One region of the Salinifilum ghardaiensis genome, then DNA from elsewhere that is predicted to be linked to it. Evidence: riboswitches for the same ligand, from Rfam matches in the RefSeq annotation. Region 1 holds a riboswitch; each other region holds the start of a gene.
What was found. Region 1 has a riboswitch for cobalamin ahead of ACVGV0_RS02800 (ribonucleoside-diphosphate reductase subunit alpha). Riboswitches for the same ligand answer to the same signal wherever they lie in the genome.

Region 1 (5,206 bases):
GTCGCCGCCGGCTCGCTGTGGACGCTCCACGAGTACCGCGACGTGCGCGCCGAGTACACCCGGCGCGCGATGACCCTGGCGCAGTCGGTGGCGGCGCTGCCCCAGGTGCGCGGTTACCTCGCCGATCCGGAGCACCGCGGCGAGATCGCCCCGCTGGCCGCGCGGATCCGCCGCGCCGCCGACGTGCGCTACGTCGTCATCGTCGACTCTGACGGCATCCGGCACTCGCACCCCGACCCGCGCGCCATCGGCGGCCACCCGCACACCGACCCGGCACCGGTGCTGGCCGGCAACACGTGGACGGGCGTGGAGTGGGGCCCGGCCGGGCTCACCCTGCGCGCCCGGGTCCCGGTGCGCGACGAGGCCGAGGAGGTCGTCGGCTACGTCTCCGTCGGCGTGCTGTCCTCGCGGGTGACGCTGGCCGCGCGGAACGCGCTGCCCGTCATCGGCACGACCCTGCTGCTCGCCCTCGCCCTCGGCGCGGGTGGCGCGCTGTGGATCTCCCGCAGGATCCGCGCGAAGACGCACGGCCTGGAACCCGCCGAGATCACCGAGCTGCTGGAGAGCCGCGAAGCCCTGCTCTACGCCATCACCGAGGGCGTGCTCGCCGTCGGCGCGGACGGCACCGTGCTGCTGGCCAACGACTCGGCCCGCGAGGTGCTCGGGCTGCCGCGGGACTGCGTCGGCCGCACCCCGCGCGAGCTGGGACTGGACGAGCAGCTGTGCGACGTGCTGAGCGGTGCCGACACCCGGGAGGACGTGTTCCTCGCCGTCGGCGGGCGGCTGCTCGTGTGCAACCCGAGGCCGGTGCGCATCGGGGAGCAGGGCACGGGACGGCTGGTGACGCTGCGCGACCACACCGAGATCGTGCGGCTCGGCGGTGAGCTGGACGGCGTGCGCACCATGGCCAACGGCCTGCGCGCGCAGACCCACGAGTTCGCCAACCGCATCCACACCGTCACCGGCATGCTCGACCTCGGGGCCGTCGGCGAGGCCCGCGAGTACCTGTCCGAGCTGTCCGCCACGACGACGCGGGCGAGCACGTCCGTGTCCGAGCGCGTCCACGACACCGCGCTGGCGGCGCTCGTGCTGGCGAAGTCGGCGCAGGCCTCCGAGCGGGGCGTGGAGTTCGAGCTCGCCGCGCTCAGCGACGTGCCGCGGGAACTGCCGCCGCAGCTGCGCGACGACGTGCTGCTGATCGTGGGCAACCTGGTGGACAACGCCCTCGAAGCCGTGGGCGGCTCCGGCTGGGTGGAGCTGCTCGTGCGGCTGCACCGGGACGGCGAACCGCTGCTGGAGATCCGCGTCACCGACTCGGGCCCGGGCCCGGCTCCCGCGGTCGCCGAGGAGGTGTTCGCCGCCGGGGTGAGCACCAAGGGGAGCGGCGGCACCGGCCACCGCGGGCTCGGGCTCGCGCTGGTGCGGCAGGCCGCGCAGCGGTGGCACGGGTCGGTGGACGTGGACGCCACCGAGGAGACCGTGTTCAGCGCCTACCTCCCGGTGCGAGAGGATGCGCGCTAGCACGCCGGTAACGTCGCCGGCCGCTGCGCACGTCCGCGCGGTGCCGGTGGCGGCCGCCGTGCCGTCGGAAGCCGCGCCCCTCGGGGGCAGGACCCGTCGGAGGCGGGGACTCCCAGCGGAGGGCCCGCGCGGACGCCGCGCAGGAGGTGGGAGCCGGTGCTGTCGGTGCTCGTCGTCGACGACGACGCGCGCGTGGCGCGCAACCACCGGGATTTCGTCGCCTCGGTGCCGGGGTTCGCGGTGGTCGGCGTCGCCCACAGCGGCGCCGAGGCGCTGCGCGCCGTTGCCGAGCACCAGCCCGACCTCGTCCTGCTCGACCTCTACCTGCCGGACATGTCGGGCATCGACGTGCTGCAGCGGCTGCGGGCGCCGGACGAACCGGGCCCGGGCACGCCCGTGGACGTGCTGGTGATCACCGCGCTGCGCGACATCGACAACGTGCGCGCCGCGCTGCACGGCGGTGCGATGTACTACCTGCTCAAACCCTTCAACCTGGACGCGCTGCGGGAGCAGCTGGACCGCTTCGCAGCGGTGCGCGACAAGCTCACCGGCGTGGAGCAGGCCACCCAGCGGGACGTGGACCGCGTGTTCGGCGTGCGCCGCCCGACCTCGCGGACGAGCCTGCCGAAGGGGCTGACGGCGGAGACGGCGCAGCTCGTGGCGGAGACGCTGCGCGCGGCCGAGTCCGACCTGTCGGCCGTGGAGGTCGCCGAGCGCGCCGGCATCGCGCGGGTGACCGCGCGGCGCTACCTCGAGCACCTGTGCGCCGACGGGCAGGCCGCGCTGCGGATGCGGTACGGGTCGGCGGGGCGGCCCGAGCACCGCTACCGGTGGGTGCGGTGAAACACGAGGAAGTGGCCCCGGAAACGCGGGTGGGTGCGTAGCAGGGCCTCCGGGGAAGCCCCCGCTCCGGGTGCTCGACATCGAGCAGCCGCCGCGACACGGGATCTGGCCCCGTTCGCGATCGCGCATCGCAACATGTAGTGTGCTCGGTGCTGGTGGTTCACGGGGCCGGGAACGGTCCGGTGAGGCGAGAGGGAACCCGGTGGGAATCCGGGACTGCCCCGCAGCGGTGAGCGGGAACGACCGCCGTCACCACCCCCGCGGTGGTGCAGCACTGGACGCACGTCCGGGAAGCGACGGCCAGTAGGGCCGGCCGAGCGCCGGAAGCCCGCGAGTCCGAAGACCTGCCACCGGTGTGCGCGGGAGAACGCGCACGCACGCCGGGCCTCGAGGGCGGGCCCCGGACACGCGGACCACCCCGCCGGGTGGAGAACCCGCCACGCGGAACGCACCGCAGCGGCGCAGCGCGCCGGCGTCCACCACTCCCGCTCGCGAGGTCCCGGATACGGACGGACTCGCGAGAGGAGAGCGTCGTGACCCAAGCGCCCCCTGCAGCACCCGCGCGCACGCCGGAGCTGAGCGTGCGCGAACCCGACGGCCGCCTGCGCCCGCTCGACTGGGACCGCGTGGTGCGCCTCGTGCAGCACGCGACCAGCGGGCTCGCCGACGTGCACGCCGAACCGGTGCTGGCCGAGATCCGCCGCAACCTCTACGACGGCGTGCGCGCCGAGGAGCTCGCGCAGGCGCAGATCATGGCCGCGCGCACCCTCGTCGAGTCCGAACCGAACTACTCGCACGTCTGCGCCCGGCTGCTGCTGCACGCGCTGCGCGGCGAAGCGCTGCAGCACCTCGGCACGACCGCGTCCGAATCGGACACCGGCGAACCGGGAACCGACTGCGCCGAGCACTTCCCCGCCTACGTGCGATTGGGCGTCCACCTCGGACTGCTCGACCCGGAGCTGGAGCGGTTCGACCTGCATCGGCTGGCCGCCGCGCTCGTCGGCGAGCGCGACCTGCAGTTCACCCACCTCGGCCTGCAGACGCTCCACGACCGCTACCTGCTGCACGACGACGGGGTGCGGTTCGAGCTGCCGCAGGCGTTCTTCATGCGCGTGGCCATGGGCCTGGCGCTGCACGAGGACGACCGGGAGCGGCGTGCGATCGAGTTCTACGAGCTGCTGTCGACGTTCACGTTCATGGCCTCGACGCCGACCCTGTTCAACGCGGGAACCCTGCGTCCGCAGCTGTCCTCGTGCTTCCTCACCACTGTGGACGACGACCTCTCGTCGATCTTCCGCTCGTACCGCAGCAACGCGATGCTCGCGAAGTACTCCGGCGGGCTCGGCAACGACTGGACGCCCGTGCGCGGGCTCGGTGCGCGCATCCGCGGCACCAACGGGACCTCGCAGGGCGTCGTGCCGTTCCTGAAGATCGCCAACGACACGACGGTCGCCGTCAACCAGGGCGGCAAGCGCAAGGGCGCGGCGTGCGCCTACCTGGAGACCTGGCACATCGACATCGAGGAATTCCTCGACCTGCGCAAGAACACCGGCGACGACCGGCGCCGCACGCACGACATGAACACGGCGAACTGGATCCCGGACGAGTTCATGCGGCGCGTCGAGGCCGACGCCGAGTGGACGCTGTTCTCGCCCGACGAGGTGCCCGGCCTGCACGACGCCTGCGGCACCGACTTCGCCGAGCGCTACCGGGCCGCCGAAGCGGCCGCCGACCGCGGCGAGATCGCCGTGTTCCGCCGGGTGCGGGCGGTGGAGCTGTGGCGGCGGATGCTCACCGCCCTGTTCGAGACCGGCCACCCGTGGCTGACGTTCAAGGACCCGTGCAACCTGCGCTCGCCGCAGCAGCACGCGGGCGTGGTGCACTCGTCCAACCTGTGCACCGAGATCACGTTGAACACCGGCCCGGACGAGGTGGCCGTGTGCAACCTCGGGTCGGTGAACCTGCGGGCGCACGTCGGCTCCGGCGGCCTCGACCACGCGCGGCTGGAGAGCACGGTCACCACCGCCGTGCGCATGCTGGACAACGTCATCGACCTCAACTTCTACACGCTCGACGAGGCCCGCGACTCCAACTTCCGCCACCGCCCCGTCGGGCTGGGCGTCATGGGGCTGCAGGACGCCCTGTTCGAGCAGGGCGTCCCGTTCGCCTCCGCGGAGGCCGTCGAGTTCGCCGACACGAGCACCGAGGCGGTGAGCTACTACGCGATCGCCGCCTCGGTGCAGCTGGCGGCCGAACGCGGCCGGTACTCCTCCTTCGAGGGGTCGCTGTGGAGCCGCGGCATCCTGCCGGTCGACTCGCTGCGCCTGCTCGAGCAGGCGCGCGACCCCGAGCACGCCGAGCTGGACCACTCCGCGCGCATGGACTGGGACGGGCTGCGCCGGCGGGTGCGGAACACGGGCATGCGCAACTCCAACGTGCTGGCCATCGCCCCGACGGCGACGATCTCGAACATCTGCGGTGTGGGCCAGTCCGTCGAGCCGCTGTTCTCGAACCTGTTCGTCAAGTCCAACATGTCCGGCGACTTCACCGCCATCAACCCGTACCTGGTGCGGGACCTGAAGCGGCGCGGCCTGTGGGACGCGGCGATGGTCGCGGACCTGAAGTACCACGACGGCACCGTCTCGGCCATCGACCGCGTCCCCGCAGACCTCAAGGCGCTGTACGCGAACGCGTTCGAAGTGGACAGCTCCTGGATCGTGGAGGCCGCGGCGCGCCGCCAGAAGTGGCTCGACCAGGCGCAGTCGCTGAACCTCTACATCGCCTCCCCGAGCGGCAAGAAGCTCGACGCGCTGTACCGCGCGGCCTGGCGCAAGGGCCTGAA
Region 2 (5,206 bases), 2.1 Mb from region 1:
ATGATGGTCGAGGACCAGTACGGCGTCGGCGACGTCATCGACGCCGGCGACGCCGTCGGCACCGTCGAAGCCGTCAGCCTGCGCGTGACCAAGATCCGCGACCTCAACGGCGGCCTCTGGTACGTGCGCAACGGCGAGATCCAGCGCGTGTGCAACATGAACCAGGACTGGGCCAACGCGGTCGTCGAGCTGCCGCTCGACTACTCCGTCGACACCGACTTCGCCAAGCAGGTCATCCAGGGCAGCATCGACACCTTCGCCGCCGACCCGGAAGTGCAGCCGAAGGTCCTGGAGCGCCCCGACATCAGCGGTGTCGTCGGCATCGGCAACGGAGCGGTGACCGTCCGCGTGCTCGTCAAGACCCAGCCGGGCCAGCAGTGGGAACTCGGCCGCCGGCTCCGCGCCCAGCTCAAGACCGACCTCGACCGCCACAACATCTCCATCGCGCAGCCGGTGCTGCCGGTCAGCGGTGCCGGTGCGGCCCAGCAGGGCTGACCCGTCCGAACACGCCCGTCCGAACACGCGCGGCGCCGCCCCGGCAGGACCGGGACGGCGCCGCGTTCGCGTGCGGCGGGCAGCACGGCTGCGGTCGGCCGCGGGCGGACGGCGAGCGGTGGGGGAGGCGCCCGCCCGCGACGCGCGGTCACCGCGACAGGACCGCCACCGCGGGGTCGACCGGAGCCGTCACCGCGGCAGGGCCGATAGGAGCCGTCACCGCGGCAGGGTCGAGCGGACCTTCGCCGCCGCGTCGGCCATGTTCCGCAGCGCGGCCTCGACCTCCTCGTAACCGCGGGTCTTCAGCCCGCAGTCCGGGTTGATCCAGAGGCGGTCGGCGGGAACGGCGCGCAGCGCCTCGTCGGCGAGCGCGGCGATCTCCGCGGTGTCCGGCACCCGCGGGGAGTGGATGTCGTACACGCCGGGACCGATGCCGCGGCCGTAGCCGACCGCGTTGAGATCGGTCAGCACCTCCATCCGCGACCGGGCCGCCTCGATGCTGGTGACGTCGGCGTCCAGGTCGACGATCGCGTTGATGACGTCGCCGAACTCCGAGTAGCACAGGTGCGTGTGGATCTGGGTGCCCGCGGCGACGCCCGACGTGGCCAGCCGGAAGGCGTGCACCGCCCAGTCCAGGTAGGCGGGCTGGTCGGCGGCCCGCAGCGGCAGCAGCTCGCGCAGGGCGGGTTCGTCGACCTGCACCACGCCGATGCCGGCCGCTTCGAGATCGGCGACCTCGTCGCGGATCGCCAGCGCCACCTGCCGTGCCGTGTCCGCCAGCGGCTGGTCGTCGCGGACGAACGACCAGGACAGCATCGTCACCGGCCCGGTGAGCATGCCCTTGACGGGCTTGTCCGTCTGCTGCTGGGCGAAGGTGCTCCACTCGACGGTGATCGGAGCCGGCCGCGAGACGTCGCCGAACAGGATCGGTGGACGCACGCAGCGGGACCCGTAGGACTGCACCCACCCGTGGCGGGTGCTGACGAAGCCCTCCATGTACTCGGAGAAGTACTGGACCATGTCGTTGCGCTCCGGCTCACCGTGCACCACGACGTCCAGCCCGAGCCGCTCCTGCAGCCGGATGACGCCGGTGATCTCGTCGCGCATCCGCTGCCGGTAGCTCTCCCGGTCGATGGTGCCCGCGGTCAGCGCGGCCCGCGCCTTGCGCACGTCACCGGTCTGCGGGAACGAACCGATCGTCGTGGTCGGCAGCGGCGGCAGCCGCAACGCCTCCTGCTGGGCCTGCCGACGCCGCGCGTACTCCTCCCGGCGGGCGTCACCGGGGCGCAGCGCGGCGACCCGGGCGCGCACGCGCTCGTCGTGCACCCGGGCGGCGTGCGCGCGGTCGTCCACGCGGGCCCGCGCAGCTGCCAGTTCCCCGGAGACGCTGTCGCGGCCCTCGTGCAGCGCCCGGTGCAGCGTGACGACCTCCTCGAGCTTCTGCTCGGCGAAGGCCAGCCACGAGCGCACCTGGGGGTCCAGCTCGGTCTCGGCTTCGACGTCGTAGGGCACGTGCAGCAGCGAGCACGAGGTCCCGACCGCCAGTTCGCCCGCGGATCCGCGCAGCCGCTCCGCGGTCGCCAGCGCCCGGTCGAGATCGGTGCGCCAGATGTTGCGCCCGTCGACCAGGCCCGCCACCACCGACTTGTCGCGCAAGCCGGTCAGTTTCGGAATCTCCTCCACTGTGGAGGGGCTGGAGACGAGATCGAGCGCGAGTCCCTCCACCGGGCTGTCGGCCAGGATCGGCAGCGCCTCGCCGAGATCGCCGAAGTACCCGGCCACGAGCAGTTTCGGTCGCTCTTGCAGCTGGCCGAGGCGGGCGTAGGCCGAGCGCAGGGCCTGCAGCTGCTCCGCGGTGCGATCCGCGGCGAAGGCGGGCTCGTCCAGCTGCACCCACGGCACGCCGGCCCGGTGCAGCTCGGCCAGCAGGTCGGCGTAGGCGCTGACGAGGTCATCCACTGTGTCCAGTGGAGCGAAGCCCTCCGGCGCGTCCTCGGCCGGCTTCGACAGCAGCAGGAACGTCACCGGCCCGACGAGCACCGGCCGGGTGCTCACGCCCTCGCCGACCGCCTCGCGGTACTGGTCCACCACGGTCGTGTCGGACAGCGCGAACCGCGTGTCCGGACCGATCTCCGGGACCAGGTAGTGGTAGTTCGTGTCGAACCACTTGGTCATCTCCAGCGGCGGCGTGGACTCCGCACCGCGCGCCATGGCGAAGTACGTGCCGAGCGGGTCCAGGCCCAGCTCGGTGTAGCGGCGCGGTACCGCGCCGAACGTCACCGCCGCATCGAGCACCTGGTCGTAGTACGAGAACGTGTTGCTCGGCACGGAGCGCAGCCCGGCATCGGCCAACGTGCGCCACGTGCCGGCGCGGATGTCCCGCGCGGTGCTGCGCAGGTCGGCCTCGCTGATGCGGGAGTTCCAGTACCGCTCCAGGGCACGTTTGAGTTCTCGGTTCGGACCGATCCGGGGGTAGCCCAGGACGGTCGATCCGATGGTGCTGGTCAACGCTTCTCCTCGGTTCGACGACACGGGGACGCCGAAGTCCGATGGGGGATGTGCCTGACCACCGGCACGTGCGGTGCGCGCAACTGCGGGCCGCACCGGTGCCGATCGCCCGCAGGGTCCTCCCTCGAGACCTCGGACACGCGCACGTCGCGGTGACGCGCGCACCGGTGGCAGGTCTTCGGACTCGCGGGCGTTCTCGGAGCTCGTCCGAGGTTCCTACGCGCCGTCGGCTTCCCAGGCGCTCGGCCCAGTGCCCACCCGACCCGTCGGTCGGGGACGGCGTTCGTTCCCGCACACCGCTGCGGGGCAGTCCCGGAATCGCACCGGGTTCCCTCTTGCCTCGTGCCGCCCTCCGCCGGGAAACCCGGCGCGGCCGCACGAACCACCAGCACGCATGAGACTACCCGCTCGGCGGCGTGTGACAAGACCGCCGCGGCCGCGCAGCGGTTCCCGGGCGGCGGGGGCGCCCCGGTTGCCGTGGAGTTCCGCGGCGGGACCGGCGCGGAGGAGATCCGCGCCACAGCGGTCGCACCCGCACCCGTGCGCGGGTGCTCGCCCCGCCGCGGTGACCACGGTGGACACCGCGGCGGCAATCGGCCGCGCCCCACCCGCGCGGGGCCGGGGAGAACGGGGGCGGGTGTGGCGCTCCGCCCGGCGGGGTAGGGGCAGGGCGTGCGGCGGCATCCCTCGGGCGGTGCCGCCGGGAGGCGGCGAAAGCTGAGAGGAGGAGCGATGACCACGGCTCGCGAGTTGATGACTCCGGGGACGCACTGCGTGCGCAGTGACCAACCGGTGCGCGAAGCGGCCCGGATGATGGCCGATCTCGGGGTGGGGTCGATGCCGATCTGCGGACCCGACGACAGGGTGAAGGGCGTGATCACCGATCGGGACGTGATCGTCAAGGTCGTCGGTCAGGGCCGCGATGCGAGCAGTTTCCCCGCCGGTGACCTCAACCAGGAGGAGGCGGTGACCATCGGCGCGGACGACTCGGCCGAGGAGGCGCTGGAGACGATGCGGCAGCACCGGGTGCGCCGGCTGCCGGTGATCGACGGCGACCGCCTCGTCGGGATGCTGGCGCTGGCCGACCTCGCGCGTTCGCTGCCGGAGCAGCGCAGCGGTGAGCTCATCGCGACGCTCACCGCGGAGTGACCCGGCAGCTCCGGAGCGCCCCGGTCGTCCCGGGGTTCCCGGCCGTCCCGGCGGCAGTCGCCCCGGGACGGGGTGCCCCGCCCCCGTCAACCGCCGAACGGATCGTGCACGTGGTCGACGATGTCGGCCACCGAGGTGATCGTCCTGTCCGGCTGGAAGGGGTACTGGCGCGCGGTGTCCTGGCCGGAGAGGCCGGAGAGCACGAGGATCGTGCGCATGCCCGCCTCCATGCCCGAGCGGATGTCGGTGTCCATGCGGTCGCCGAGCAGCAGGGTGCTGTCAGCGCTGACACCGAGCGTGCGCAGGGCGAAGCGCAGCATGAGCGGGTTGGGCTTGCCGACGTAGTACGGCGGCTGCTCGGTCACGCGTTCGATGAGCGCGGCGACCGCGCCCGTCGCGGGCAGCGAGCCCTCCCGGCCGCGCCCCAGCTCGTCCGGGTTCGTGGCGAGGAACCGCGCCCCGCTCTCGATGAGCCGGATGGCCTTGGTGATCGAGCTGAAGCTGTACGTGCGGGTCTCGCCGAGGATGACGTAGTCCGGGTCGTGCTCGGTGAGCACGTAGCCGGCCTCGGTCAGCGCCGAGGTCAGCCCCGGTTCGCCGACGACGTAGGCCGATCCGCCGGGCCGCTGCCGGGCGACGAAGGAGGCCGTGGCCAGCGCCGAGGTCCAGATGGCGTGCTCGGGGATGTCCAAACCGCAGGTCAGCAAGCGGGCGCGCAGGTCGCGCGGGGTGTAGGCCGAGTCGTTGGTGAACACCAGGTACGGCATCCCGTGCTGCTGCAGCGCGTCGAGGAACTCGCGCGCCCCGGGCGCGACGCGCTGCTCGTCGCGCATGAGCACGCCGTTGAGGTCCATCAGGTAGGTCCAGCGGGCGGTATCGGTCACCACTGCATGATCCATCGCATCCCGGAGCGGGGCGAACCCGGCCCCGCAGCGGGCGCGCTCAGTCGGCACCGACGCCGAACCGGGGTGCCGGCACCCCGGCGATGCGCTCGCCCCGCTCCGCGCGGTGCTGCGCGTCCACGATGACCGCTTCGGCGGCCACGCGTCCCTCC
Region 3 (5,206 bases), 1.8 Mb from region 1:
CTCGACTTGCTCGGCGTGGCCGCGGCGGGGGCGCGCACGCCGATGGCGCGGATCGCCCTGGAACACGCCGCCGCGGAGATGCCCGCTGGTGCGAGGTGGGCCGAGCTGTGGTTCGACGGTCGGCTGTCCTCCCCGGCGGGCGCGGCGTTCGCCAACGCCGCCGTGCTGGACAGCTTCGACGGGCACGACGGGCACGCGCTGACCAAGGGCCACGCGGGTGCGGCGGTGCTGCCCGCCGTGCTCGCCAGCACCGGTGCGCGCTCCGGGCGGGAGCTGATCACGGCTCTGGTCGTGGGCTACGAGATCGCCACCCGCGCCGGGATCGCGCTGCACGCGGCCACTTCCGAGTACCACGCCTCGGGCGGCTGGAACGCCCTCGGGTGCGCGGCCGTGGCAGCGCGCTCGCTCGGGATCGGTCCGGAGGAGAGCGGGCACGCCCTCGGCATCGCCGAGTACCACGCTCCCCGCAGTCCGATGATGCGCTGCGTCGACCGCCCCGCGATGGTCAAGGACGGTTCGGCGTGGGGCGCGCACGCGGGTGTGCACGCGGCGGTTCTGGCTGCCCGGGGGTTCACGGGTGCGCCCGCGGGCCTCGTCGAGCACTCGGAGCTCTGGGGCGACCTCGGGGTGCGGTGGCGCATCCGGGAGCAGTACTTCAAACCCTACCCGGTGTGCCGGTGGGCGCATCCTGCCATCGAGGCGGTGCTCGGCCCGATGCGAGCGTCCGACGTCGGGTGCCGGGAGATCGCGCGGATCGACGTGCGCACCTTCGCGGCCGCTGCCCGGCTGGCCGCCCGGGAACCGGCGAGCACCGAGCAGGCGCAGTACAGCCTGCCGTTCGCCGTGGCCGCCGCGGCGGTGCACGGGCGGGTCGGCGCCGAACTGCTGGCGGCGCCGAGCGGGGCGGGGGCGGAGTTGCGGAGGCTGAGCCGGTCGCTGCGCGTGCAGGTCGCGCCCGAGTTCGAGCGGGTCTTCCCGGAGCAGCGCTGGGCCGAGGCGACGCTGGTGCTCCGCGACGGCCGCAGTCTCCGGTCCGGAGCGGTCTCGGCGCCGGGCGGTCCCGAATCACCGATGACGGGGCGGGAGATCACCGGCAAGTTCCGGAACCTGGCCGCACCCGTGCTGGGACGTGAGCGTGCGGAGCGGATCGCAACGCTCTCCGGCGAGATGGGCCGGCTGCCGGACGTGCCGGAGCGCTACGACGCGCTCCTCGCCGAGATCACCGGCCCGCTGTGAGGTAGTTCCCGGGGCTGCGGGCGCCCGGTGCGTGCTGCGGCTCGCGCTTCGCGAGCGCGCTCGGCCTGTCGGAGCACCGCCGACAACCCCGAGCGCGGGAACGTGCGACCGCAGTCGCGCTCACGCGTGGTGGTCGACGATGTCGTACTCCTCCCACCGCAACTCCTCCATCCACTGTGGTTCGCCGGAAGCGCTTCACACCGCGGCCGGGCGCACGGGGAGTTCGAAGTGGACGGACGGGCTGTGCCGGCCGTCCTGCCGCCCGTCGTGGATCTCCGTGGCCAGGCTGCGCCAGAACGGTTCCGCCCCGTCCACGGCCGGGTTCGTGTGCAGGTAGAGCGTGGTGTACTCGGGGGCCGCGGCGACGAATTCGCAGGCGAGGCCGACGAGCGCGCGGGCCAGGCCGTTCCTGCGGTGCTCGGGGCGGACGTAGGTGCGGAAGATCTGCGCCGTCTCCGCGGTGCCGTAGCGCTGGGCGATCCACTGTGGATGCGGTGGGCTCTTCGGCCCGTCCGAGCGCACGGATGCGGTTCCGACGACCTCGTCTTCCAGCGCGGCCACGAACAGGGCGTGGCCGGGCGTGCGGAAGTAGGTGTCCTCGAGGTGGATCACGTCGGCGTGCCAGCTGGGGACGTAACCGTGGCCGAGCACGTGGTAGAAGGTGTCGAGCATGAGCGTGCGCGCTCCCTCGACGTCGTGCAGGCGTGCGCGCCGCACGGTGTAGTCGCCGAGCGCTCGATCGCTTCCCCCGGGCATGTCCTGGCTCCTCGAACGTCCGTTCCGATCCACGTGTCCGAGACTAATGCAACACGCTTGCAACAGCAAAATCGATGCTGAAAGCGCGGGATTCCGCGGGGAACAGCTGCTCATGCCGGGTTCGGCGGTGCGCGGGCGCTCCGGTGGCACCGGCGGGGAACCGCTCGGGGCGGCTTGACATCCGGTGGGGCGGCTGCGTACTTCTGGATCACGTACTGCGACGGCGACCAGGAAGCCGGTGCGAATCCGGCACGGTCCCGCCACTGTGAGTGGGGAGCTTCCCTCCACCCGCGGCCACTGCCGGAGAGCCCGGTGGGAAGGCCGGAGGGGCGGCGAGAATCCACGAGTCAGGACACTGACGCCGTCGCGCCGACTCGAAGCGGGGTCGCGGAGCCCCGAAGGAGGTACACAGGTGCGTCACGACACGTGCACCGCACGGCCGTCCCCGAACGACCCGCGTGCGGCGGTGGACCCGCAGGGCGCGTGAAAAGCCCCGGCACCGCTGGCAACCCCTCAACTCACGTGGATCGTACGGAGACGACTGTGCTTTCGACCGCTTCGGCCCCGGCCGGACGCAACGGAACCTCGCCGGACCTGCTGGCGCAGCGCGCGCTGGGCGGGCAGTTCGCGCGGGACCGCGACGACCTCCCGCAGTCCTTCAGCGCCTCGGTCGCGTTCCTGACCGTGCAGGGCTCGCAGCACTCCGGCAGGAGGAGCAGCTACGTCAACACGGTGCTCAGCATCCGCGTGCACGATGCCGTGGGCTCGTGCGCCGTGGAACCCGGTGAGCTCGGGGAGCGGGAGGTGCAGGAGATCGTCGGCTGCCGCGTCGACGCCCTGCTGTCCCACCCCGAACCCGCCGTGCGGGTGGCCGCGCTCGACGCGTACCTCACCTGCGTGCGACCGCACATCAGCGACCCGCGGAGGAGGACGGTGCGGCTGCCCCCGGGAGGTTCGCTGGAGAAGTCCACCGCCCGGGCCCGGGCGGTCGCGGAGCTCGTGCACGTGCCCGCGGGCGGGCGCGTCGCCGTGATCGGCGTGGTCAACTCGCTGCTGTCGGCGCTGCGCGAGCGCGGTGTCGACTACGTCGCCTGCGACCTCAGGGGCGGGCGAACCGAGTGGGACGAACCGGTGCTGCAGTGCCACCGGCAGGCGATCGGCCGAGCCCGGGCGGTCCTCGCCTCCGGGATGGTGCTCGGCAACGACACCTTCAACGAGATCGCCGGGCTGTGCCGCGACCGCGGTCTCGCCCTGACGATGTTCGCGCAGACCGGCAGCGCGGTCGCGCGGGAACTGCTCGGTTCCGGCGTCGACGCCCTGTCGGCGGAGCCGTACCCCTTCTTCTGGCTCACCGGCGATGCCACCGAGATCCACCTCTACTCGGCCGCGGGCGGTGGTCGGCCGTGACGCTGACGCACGCGGGCGCGAAGACCGGCGGCGCCAAGTGCCTCTCCCTGCTGGACCTGATCGGGAACACCCCCGCGGTGCGTGTGGACACTCCGCTGCCGCGCCGGCACCCGGGGTTCTGGGCCAAGTTGGAAGGACTCGCTCCCGGGACCATGAAGGCCCGAGCGGCGTTGTCGATGCTGGACGGAGCGCGCCACCGGGGCGAGCTGCTGCCCGGAGCACCGGTCGTGGAATCCAGCAGCGGGACCCTGGCCGTGGGACTGGCCTACGTCTGCGCGGCCCTGGGGCACCCGCTGGTCATCGTCGCCGATGACGAGCTCGACGGGATGACGCGCGCGCTGCTGCGGGCGCACGGCGCGCGCGTGGAGGTCGTGCGCCAACCCCACCCGCGGGGTGGCTGGCAGCGGGCGCGGCGCGACCGGGTCCGCGAACTGGTGGACTCGCTTCCCGGCGCGTACTGGCCGGACCAGTACAACAACCCGGACAACCCCGCCGGTTACCGGGGGCTGGGACTGGAGCTCGTGGACCAGTTCGACCGGTTGGACGCCGTGGTGTGCAGCGTCGGCACCGGTGGGCACAGCGCCGGCATCGCCGCGGTGCTGCGCGAGCACCGGCCCGAGGTGCGGATCGTGGGCGTGGACGCGCCGGCCTCGACCGTGTTCGGCCATCCCGCCGGAGAGCGGCTGATGCGGGGCTTGGGCAGCAGCATCCACCCGGGCAGCGTCGACTACCGCGCCTTCGACGAGGTCCACTGGGTGGGCGCGGCGCAGGCCGTCGACACGTGCCGCAGGCTGGCCGGGCACGCCTTCGCCACGGGCGGGTGGAGCACCGGCGCCGCCGCCACGGTCGCGGCCTGGTGCGCGCAGCAGGCCGGCCTGCACGAGGTGGTCGCGGTCTTCCCCGACGGTCCCCACCGCTACTGGGACACGATCTACGACGACGATTTCCGCGAGCGCAACGGATTGGACGGGCACAGCGCCGCGGAGCCGGTCGAGGTCGACGACCCGGCCGCCGCCGCACCGCTGGGGTGGAGCAGGTGCGGCACCATCACCGACCCCTGCCCCCGGCGGAGCTCGGCGCGCGAGCGCTGCGACGTGTGCGAAGAGGACGAGAACTCGTGAGAACAAGCGGATTCCGGATGCTGTCGTGGCCGGCGAGGCTGCTGGTGATCAACCAGTTCGGGATCACCCTGGGCTTCTACATGCTGCTGCCCTTCCTCGCCTCCTACATGACCGACGACCTCGGATACGGTGCCGCGCTGGTCGGTGTGGTGCTGGGGGTGCGGAACCTGAGCCAGCAGGGCATGTTCCTGCTCGGTGGAACCGCTGCTGACCGGTTGGGCTGCCGCCCGATGATCATCGCGGGCTGTGCGCTGCGCGTGCTGTCGTTCGGGTTGTTCGGCGTGCTGACCTCCCTGCCGGGGCTGGTCCTCGCCACGGTGCTCACCGGGCTGGCCGGGGCCCTGTTCAACCCCGCCGTGCGGACCTACCTGATGCACGAGGCCGGCGATCGGCGTGCCGAGGCCTTCGCGGTGTTCAACGTCTTCGGCCACGCCGGGACGTTCGCGGGTCCCCTGCTCGGAGCCGCGCTGCTGGCGACCGATTTCCGCGCCGTCGCACTGCTGGCCTGCGCGGTGTTCGCGGTGCTGACGGTCCTGCAGTGGTTCGTCCTGCCCGCCCGGCCGATCGAAGCGCAGCGCACGAGCGTGCTCGGCAGCTGGCGCGAGGTGGTGGCCAATCGGCGCTTCGTCGCGTTCACCCTGGCGCTGTCGGCCTACTTCGGGCTGTACAACCAGCTCTACCTCGCC
Region 4 (5,206 bases), 1.8 Mb from region 1:
CCGGGATCGGCGCGTCCGGGTCGAAGCAGGTCACCACGAAGCTCTTCGCGGATTCCCCGAAACCGCTCCAGCTCAGCTGGGGCGAGAGGTTCCGGCCGCCCATGCCCATGCCGTCGTAGGCGTGGGTCTGGTCCATGGGCTGCCCGTCGGTCACGTCGGTCGAAGCGAGGGTGAACTGCGGCACCTCGGGCAGCAGCGAGTACGGGTCCGGGTCAACCGGGCGCTGAAGGCTCATGAGTGCTCCTTTGCCTGCGGACGGTGAGTCGTGATCGCCCCGCCCCAGCGTAGAGGTCGGCTCCACCTCCGCGCCGTGTGGATCGTTTGCACCATGTGCACGGTCGCTGTGGATCGCGCACGCCGGGTGGGTAGCGTGTTCCCGGTCGGCGCGTCCGGCCGCACCGCCGCGGGCCGCGCCGGACGTGAGCAGAGAGGGGAGTGCCGCATGACCGCCGAACTGCCCGGGGCGTTCGAGGCGCTGTGCGTGGGCGAGACGATGTCGCTGATCGCGCCGGAGCAGCCGGTCGCCCTCGAGAACGCCGCGCGGTTCACCCTCTCCGCAGGGGGTGCGGAGTCCAATGTGGCGATGCACCTGGCCGGGCTGGGACACCGGGTCGGATGGGCGAGCAAAGTGGGCGACGACCCGCTCGGGCGGCGCCTCGTCGCCGACATCTCCGCCGCGGGCGTGGCCACCGACCTCGTCGCGACCGAATCCGCCGCGCCCACCGGGGTCTACTTCAAGAACCCCGGACCGGACGGCACGCGCGTGCACTACTACCGCTCCGGGTCCGCGGCCTCCACGATGGACGAGGGCTTCCTCGGCGACGGAGTGCTCGACGCCGTCGAGGTCCTGCACGTCAGCGGCATCACCCCCGCCCTGTCGGCGGCCTGCGACCGGATGGTGCAGCACCTGCTCGCGCGTCCACGCCGGCACCTGCTGTCGTTCGACGTGAACCACCGCCCCGCGATGTGGCCGGCCGAGCAGGCGGCGCCCCGGTTGCGGGAGCTCGCCGACCTCGCCGACATCGTGTTCGTCGGCCTCGACGAAGCAGCCGCGCTGTGGGGCGCGCGCACCGCGGAGGAGGTGCGGGCGATGCTGCCGCGCCCCGGCACCGTCGTCGTCAAGGACGCGGCGAACGCGGCCTGGGAGCTGGGCGCCGAGCCCGTGTCCGTTCCCGCGCCGCACGTCGACGTCGTGGAACCCGTGGGGGCGGGGGACGCCTTCGCCGCGGGGTACCTCGCGGGCGTCCTCCGCGGCTTCGACCCGCAGCGGCGCCTGCGGTTCGGCCACCTGCTCGCCGCGCACAGCCTGCTCAGCACCACCGACCAGACCGCGCCGCCGGAGGAATCCGCGCTCGCCGGCTGGTTGGACCGCTCCGATCAGAGCTGGCGCGCGCTCCGGTTCGGGGAGGGCTGAGATGCACACCTTCGACGAGCTGTTCACCGTCCCGGTCATGGCGATCCTGCGCGGGATGGATCCGCAGCGCACGGTCAGCCTCGCCGAGCGGGCGTGGGACCTGGGGATCCGCGCGGTGGAAGTGCCGATCGAAACGGGGGAGGCCGAGCCGTCCCTGCGGGCCGCCGTCGAAGCGGGCAGGCGGCGCGGACGCCCCGTCGGCGCCGGCACAGTGGTCGGCCTCGACCAGCTGCACGCGGCGCACGCCGCCGGCGCGGCGTTCACCGTCGCTCCCGGCCTGGATTCCGAAGTGCTGCGCACCAGCGAGGAGCTGCGAGTGCCGCACCTGCCCGGCGTGGCCACCCCGAGCGAGATGCAGTGGGCCCAACGGCTGGGGGTGACCTGGGTGAAGGCCTTCCCCGCCGCCGAGCTCTCCGCCGGGTGGTTCCGCGCGATGCGCGGACCGTTCCCGAGCATGCGCCTGGTCGCCACCGGCGGCGTGCACGCGGGCAACGCGGAGGAGTACCTCGCGGCCGGGGCCTCGGTGGTCGCCGTGGGTTCGGCGCTGGAGGACTCCGCGCAGCTGGCCAGGCTGGCCGACCTCGTCGGTGGCGCGGGCGCGCCGGGCTGAGCCGCCCTCCGGTGTGGCCCAGCACACCCGCGCGCCGCGCGGCGCTGCCGACCGCTGGTCACCTGCGACGATCGCGCGCGCTCCCGCTGCGCGGCGCTGCCCGGCGCCGTTGCGGGGGAGACGGGTGAAGCAGCTCATGGCGCCGCGTGCCGCGCCCGTTAGGATGGGCCGGCAAGCCTGCGGCGAAATCGGAGGAACCCGGTGCGAGTCCGGGGCGGTCGCGCCACTGTGACCGGGGAGCTGCCCCTGAGATGCCACGGCCCGGAACGGGCGGGAAGGCGGGGGAGGTGCGGTGATCCGGGAGCCAGGAGACTCCGAGCGCCGCAAACCCCCACCCGGGGCGCGCACCCCGAGAGAGAGGACGAGGCGTGACCGAATCCGCCAGTACACGTGTGCTGCTGCTGTCCACCGCCGACACCGACCTGCTCGCCGCACGTGCCTGCGAAGCGGACTACCGCGTGGCGAACCCGGCCCGCGTCTCTGCTGAGGAAGTGCCCGACCTGGTGTCCGGTGTGGACATCGTCGTTGTGCGGCTGCTCGGCGGCAAGCGCGCCTGGGAGGACGGGCTGGACGCGGTCCTCGAGACCGGTGTCCCGACCGTCGCGCTCGGCGGCGAGGCGACTCCGGACGCGGAGCTGATGGCCCTGTCCACCGTTCCCTCCGGTGTGGCCACCCAAGCCCTGTCCTACTTGGCGGAAGGTGGTCCGCGCAACCTCGCGCACCTGGCCTGGTTCCTCTCGGACACGGTGCTGCTCACCGGGACCGCGTTCGAGCCGCCGGAGAAGACCCCCGAGTTCGGTGTGCACGGCAGCCGGGAGCACGACCCCGCCCGCCCCACAGTCGGCGTCGTGTTCTACCGGGCGCACGCCCTGGCCGGGAACACCGCGTTCGTGGACGTGCTCGCCGACGAGGTCGAAGCCGCCGGTGCCAACGTGCTGCCGGTGTACTGCGGGTCGCTGCGCGGCCTGGCGGACGCCGAAGGGCTGCGCGAACTCCTCGGCGAGTGCGACGCCCTGATCGCCACGGTGCTCGCCGCGGGCGGTTCCGTGGCCGCCAACGCCAGCGCGGGCGGCGACGAGGACTCGTGGGACGCCGGCGCTCTGGCCGAACTGGACATTCCCGTGCTGCAGGGGATGTGCCTGACCAGCAGCCGTGCGCAGTGGGAGGAGAGCGACGCCGCGCTGTCCCCGATGGACGCCGCCATGCAGGTGGCCGTCCCCGAGTTCGACGGCCGCCTGATCAGCGTCCCGTTCTCCTTCAAGGAGTCCGGTGAGGACGAGATCCCGGTCTACGTCGCGGATCCGGAGCGCGCGCGGCGCGTCGCCGGGACAGCGGTGGCCCTGTCCCGGCTGCGCGGAACCCGCAACGGGGACAAGCGCCTCGGCGTCGTGCTGTCGTCGTACCCCACCAAGCACTCCCGCGTCGGCAACGCCGTCGGACTCGACACCCCCGCCTCGGCCGTGGTGCTGCTGCGCGCGCTCGAATCCGCCGGCTACGACCTCGGTGGTCTCGACACGTCCGGACTGGACGGCGACGCGCTGATCCACCGGCTCATCGCCGCGGGCGGGCACGACGTCGAGTGGCTCACCGAGGAGCAGATGTCGCAGGCCGCCGTCCGGATCCCGGCGACGCGCTACCGCGAGTGGTTCGACGCGCTGCCCAAGCCGCTGGCCGACAGCATGGTCGAGCACTGGGGAACGCCGCCGGGCGGCCTCTACGTCGACGAGGAAGGCGCGATCTACGTCGCCGCTCTGCGGTTCGGCAACGTGGTGCTGCTGATCCAGCCGCCGCGCGGCTTCGGCGAGAACCCCATCGCGATCTACCACGACCCGGACCTGCCGCCGTCGCACCAGTACTTCGCCGCCTACCGGTGGTTGGAGGAGGAGTTCGGCGCCGACGCCGTGGTGCACCTGGGCAAGCACGGCACGCTGGAGTGGTTGCCCGGCAAGGGGATCGGGCTGTCGGCCGACTGCGCCCCCGACCCGGTGCTGGGCGACATGCCGCTGGTGTACCCGTTCATCGTCAACGACCCGGGCGAGGGCACGCAGGCCAAGCGGCGCGGGCACGCGACGGTCATCGACCACATGATCCCGCCGATGGACCGGGCCGATTCCTACGGCGACATCGCGAAGCTGGAGCAGCTGCTCGACGAGTACGCGTTGGTGTCCGACATGGACCCGGAGAAGAAGCCGGCGCTGCGCGACCAGATCTGGGAGCTGGTCACCTCGGCCGAGCTGCACCACGACCTGCACCAGCAGGAGCAGCCGGACGCGGATTCGTTCGACGACTTCGTGATGCACATCGACGGCTACCTCTGCGAGATCAAGGACGTGCAGATCCGCGACGGGCTGCACGTGCTGGGCAGGGCCCCGCAGGACGAGGAGCTCGTCAACGACGCGCTCGCCGTGCTGCGCGCCCGGCAGGTCTTCGGCGGAGCGGTCGGCGCCGTCCCGGGGCTGCGCTCGGCGCTGGCCGAGCACTTCGGCATGGACGAGCAGGCGCTGCTCGCCGACCCCGGCAGCCGCGCGTCCGTGCCGAGCGCGCTGACCGACCTCGTGGACGGGCCCGCCGCCTCCGGGGCGGACGCGGTGGATCTGCTGGAGTCGCTGGCGCGGCGCATCGTGGAAGCCGTGGCCACCACCGGCTGGGACGCCGACCGCGCCGCCGCGACCGCGCAGGAGGTGCTCGGCGGCAGCGTGCCGCAGGTCGAGAAGGTCGCGCACTTCGCCTGCGCCGAACTCGTGCCGCGGCTGGCGCGCACCACCGACGAGATCGACAACGCGGTGCACGCCCTCGACGGCGGATTCGTCCAGTCCGGACCGTCCGGTTCGCCCACCCGGGGACTGGTCTCCGTGCTGCCGACGGGGCGGAACTTCTACTCGGTCGACCCCAAGGCCATCCCCTCGCGCAACGCCTTCGACGTCGGTTCGTCCCTGGCGGATTCGCTGATCGCGCGGCACGTGGCCGACCAGGGGTCCCACCCCCGCTCGGTCGGGCTCACCGTGTGGGGGACCTCGGCCATGCGGACGCAGGGCGACGACATCGCCGAGATCCTGTGGCTGCTGGGCTGCCGCCCCGCGTGGGACGACGCCTCGCGGCGCGTCACCGGGTTCGAGATCGTCCCGCTGGAGGAGCTCGGCCGTCCGCGCATCGACGTCGTGATGCGGATTTCCGGCTTCTTC

Region 2: it holds a riboswitch for cobalamin, as region 1 does, so the genes downstream of both, metE (5-methyltetrahydropteroyltriglutamate--homocysteine S-methyltransferase) here and ACVGV0_RS02800 (ribonucleoside-diphosphate reductase subunit alpha) in region 1, are expected to answer to the same signal.
Region 3: it holds a riboswitch for cobalamin, as region 1 does, so the genes downstream of both, ACVGV0_RS11020 (Rossmann-like domain-containing protein) here and ACVGV0_RS02800 (ribonucleoside-diphosphate reductase subunit alpha) in region 1, are expected to answer to the same signal.
Region 4: it holds a riboswitch for cobalamin, as region 1 does, so the genes downstream of both, cobN (cobaltochelatase subunit CobN) here and ACVGV0_RS02800 (ribonucleoside-diphosphate reductase subunit alpha) in region 1, are expected to answer to the same signal.

The regions. Positions count from the first base shown of each region.
Region 1 is NZ_CM137101.1:625,535-630,740, reverse strand. It holds gene ACVGV0_RS02810 (ATP-binding protein) at 1-1,521, shown strand, start outside; gene ACVGV0_RS02805 (response regulator) at 1,678-2,364, shown strand; cobalamin riboswitch at 2,501-2,730, shown strand; gene ACVGV0_RS02800 (ribonucleoside-diphosphate reductase subunit alpha) at 2,868-5,206, shown strand, end outside.
Region 2 is NZ_CM137101.1:2,736,026-2,741,231, reverse strand. It holds gene ACVGV0_RS12570 (mechanosensitive ion channel family protein) at 1-495, shown strand, start outside; gene metE (5-methyltetrahydropteroyltriglutamate--homocysteine S-methyltransferase) at 712-3,003, opposite strand; cobalamin riboswitch at 3,156-3,405, opposite strand; gene ACVGV0_RS12560 (CBS domain-containing protein) at 3,736-4,152, shown strand; gene ACVGV0_RS12555 (HAD-IIA family hydrolase) at 4,239-5,051, opposite strand; gene ACVGV0_RS12550 (inorganic diphosphatase) at 5,095-5,206, opposite strand, start outside.
Region 3 is NZ_CM137101.1:2,399,187-2,404,392, forward strand. It holds gene ACVGV0_RS11010 (MmgE/PrpD family protein) at 1-1,236, shown strand, start outside; gene ACVGV0_RS11015 (GNAT family N-acetyltransferase) at 1,432-1,992, opposite strand; cobalamin riboswitch at 2,171-2,370, shown strand; gene ACVGV0_RS11020 (Rossmann-like domain-containing protein) at 2,536-3,399, shown strand; gene ACVGV0_RS11025 (PLP-dependent cysteine synthase family protein) at 3,396-4,520, shown strand; gene ACVGV0_RS11030 (MFS transporter) at 4,517-5,206, shown strand, end outside.
Region 4 is NZ_CM137101.1:3,945,742-3,950,947, reverse strand. It holds gene ACVGV0_RS17990 (YbhB/YbcL family Raf kinase inhibitor-like protein) at 1-235, opposite strand, end outside; gene ACVGV0_RS17985 (sugar kinase) at 443-1,414, shown strand; gene ACVGV0_RS17980 (bifunctional 4-hydroxy-2-oxoglutarate aldolase/2-dehydro-3-deoxy-phosphogluconate aldolase) at 1,416-2,024, shown strand; cobalamin riboswitch at 2,217-2,338, shown strand; gene cobN (cobaltochelatase subunit CobN) at 2,393-5,206, shown strand, end outside.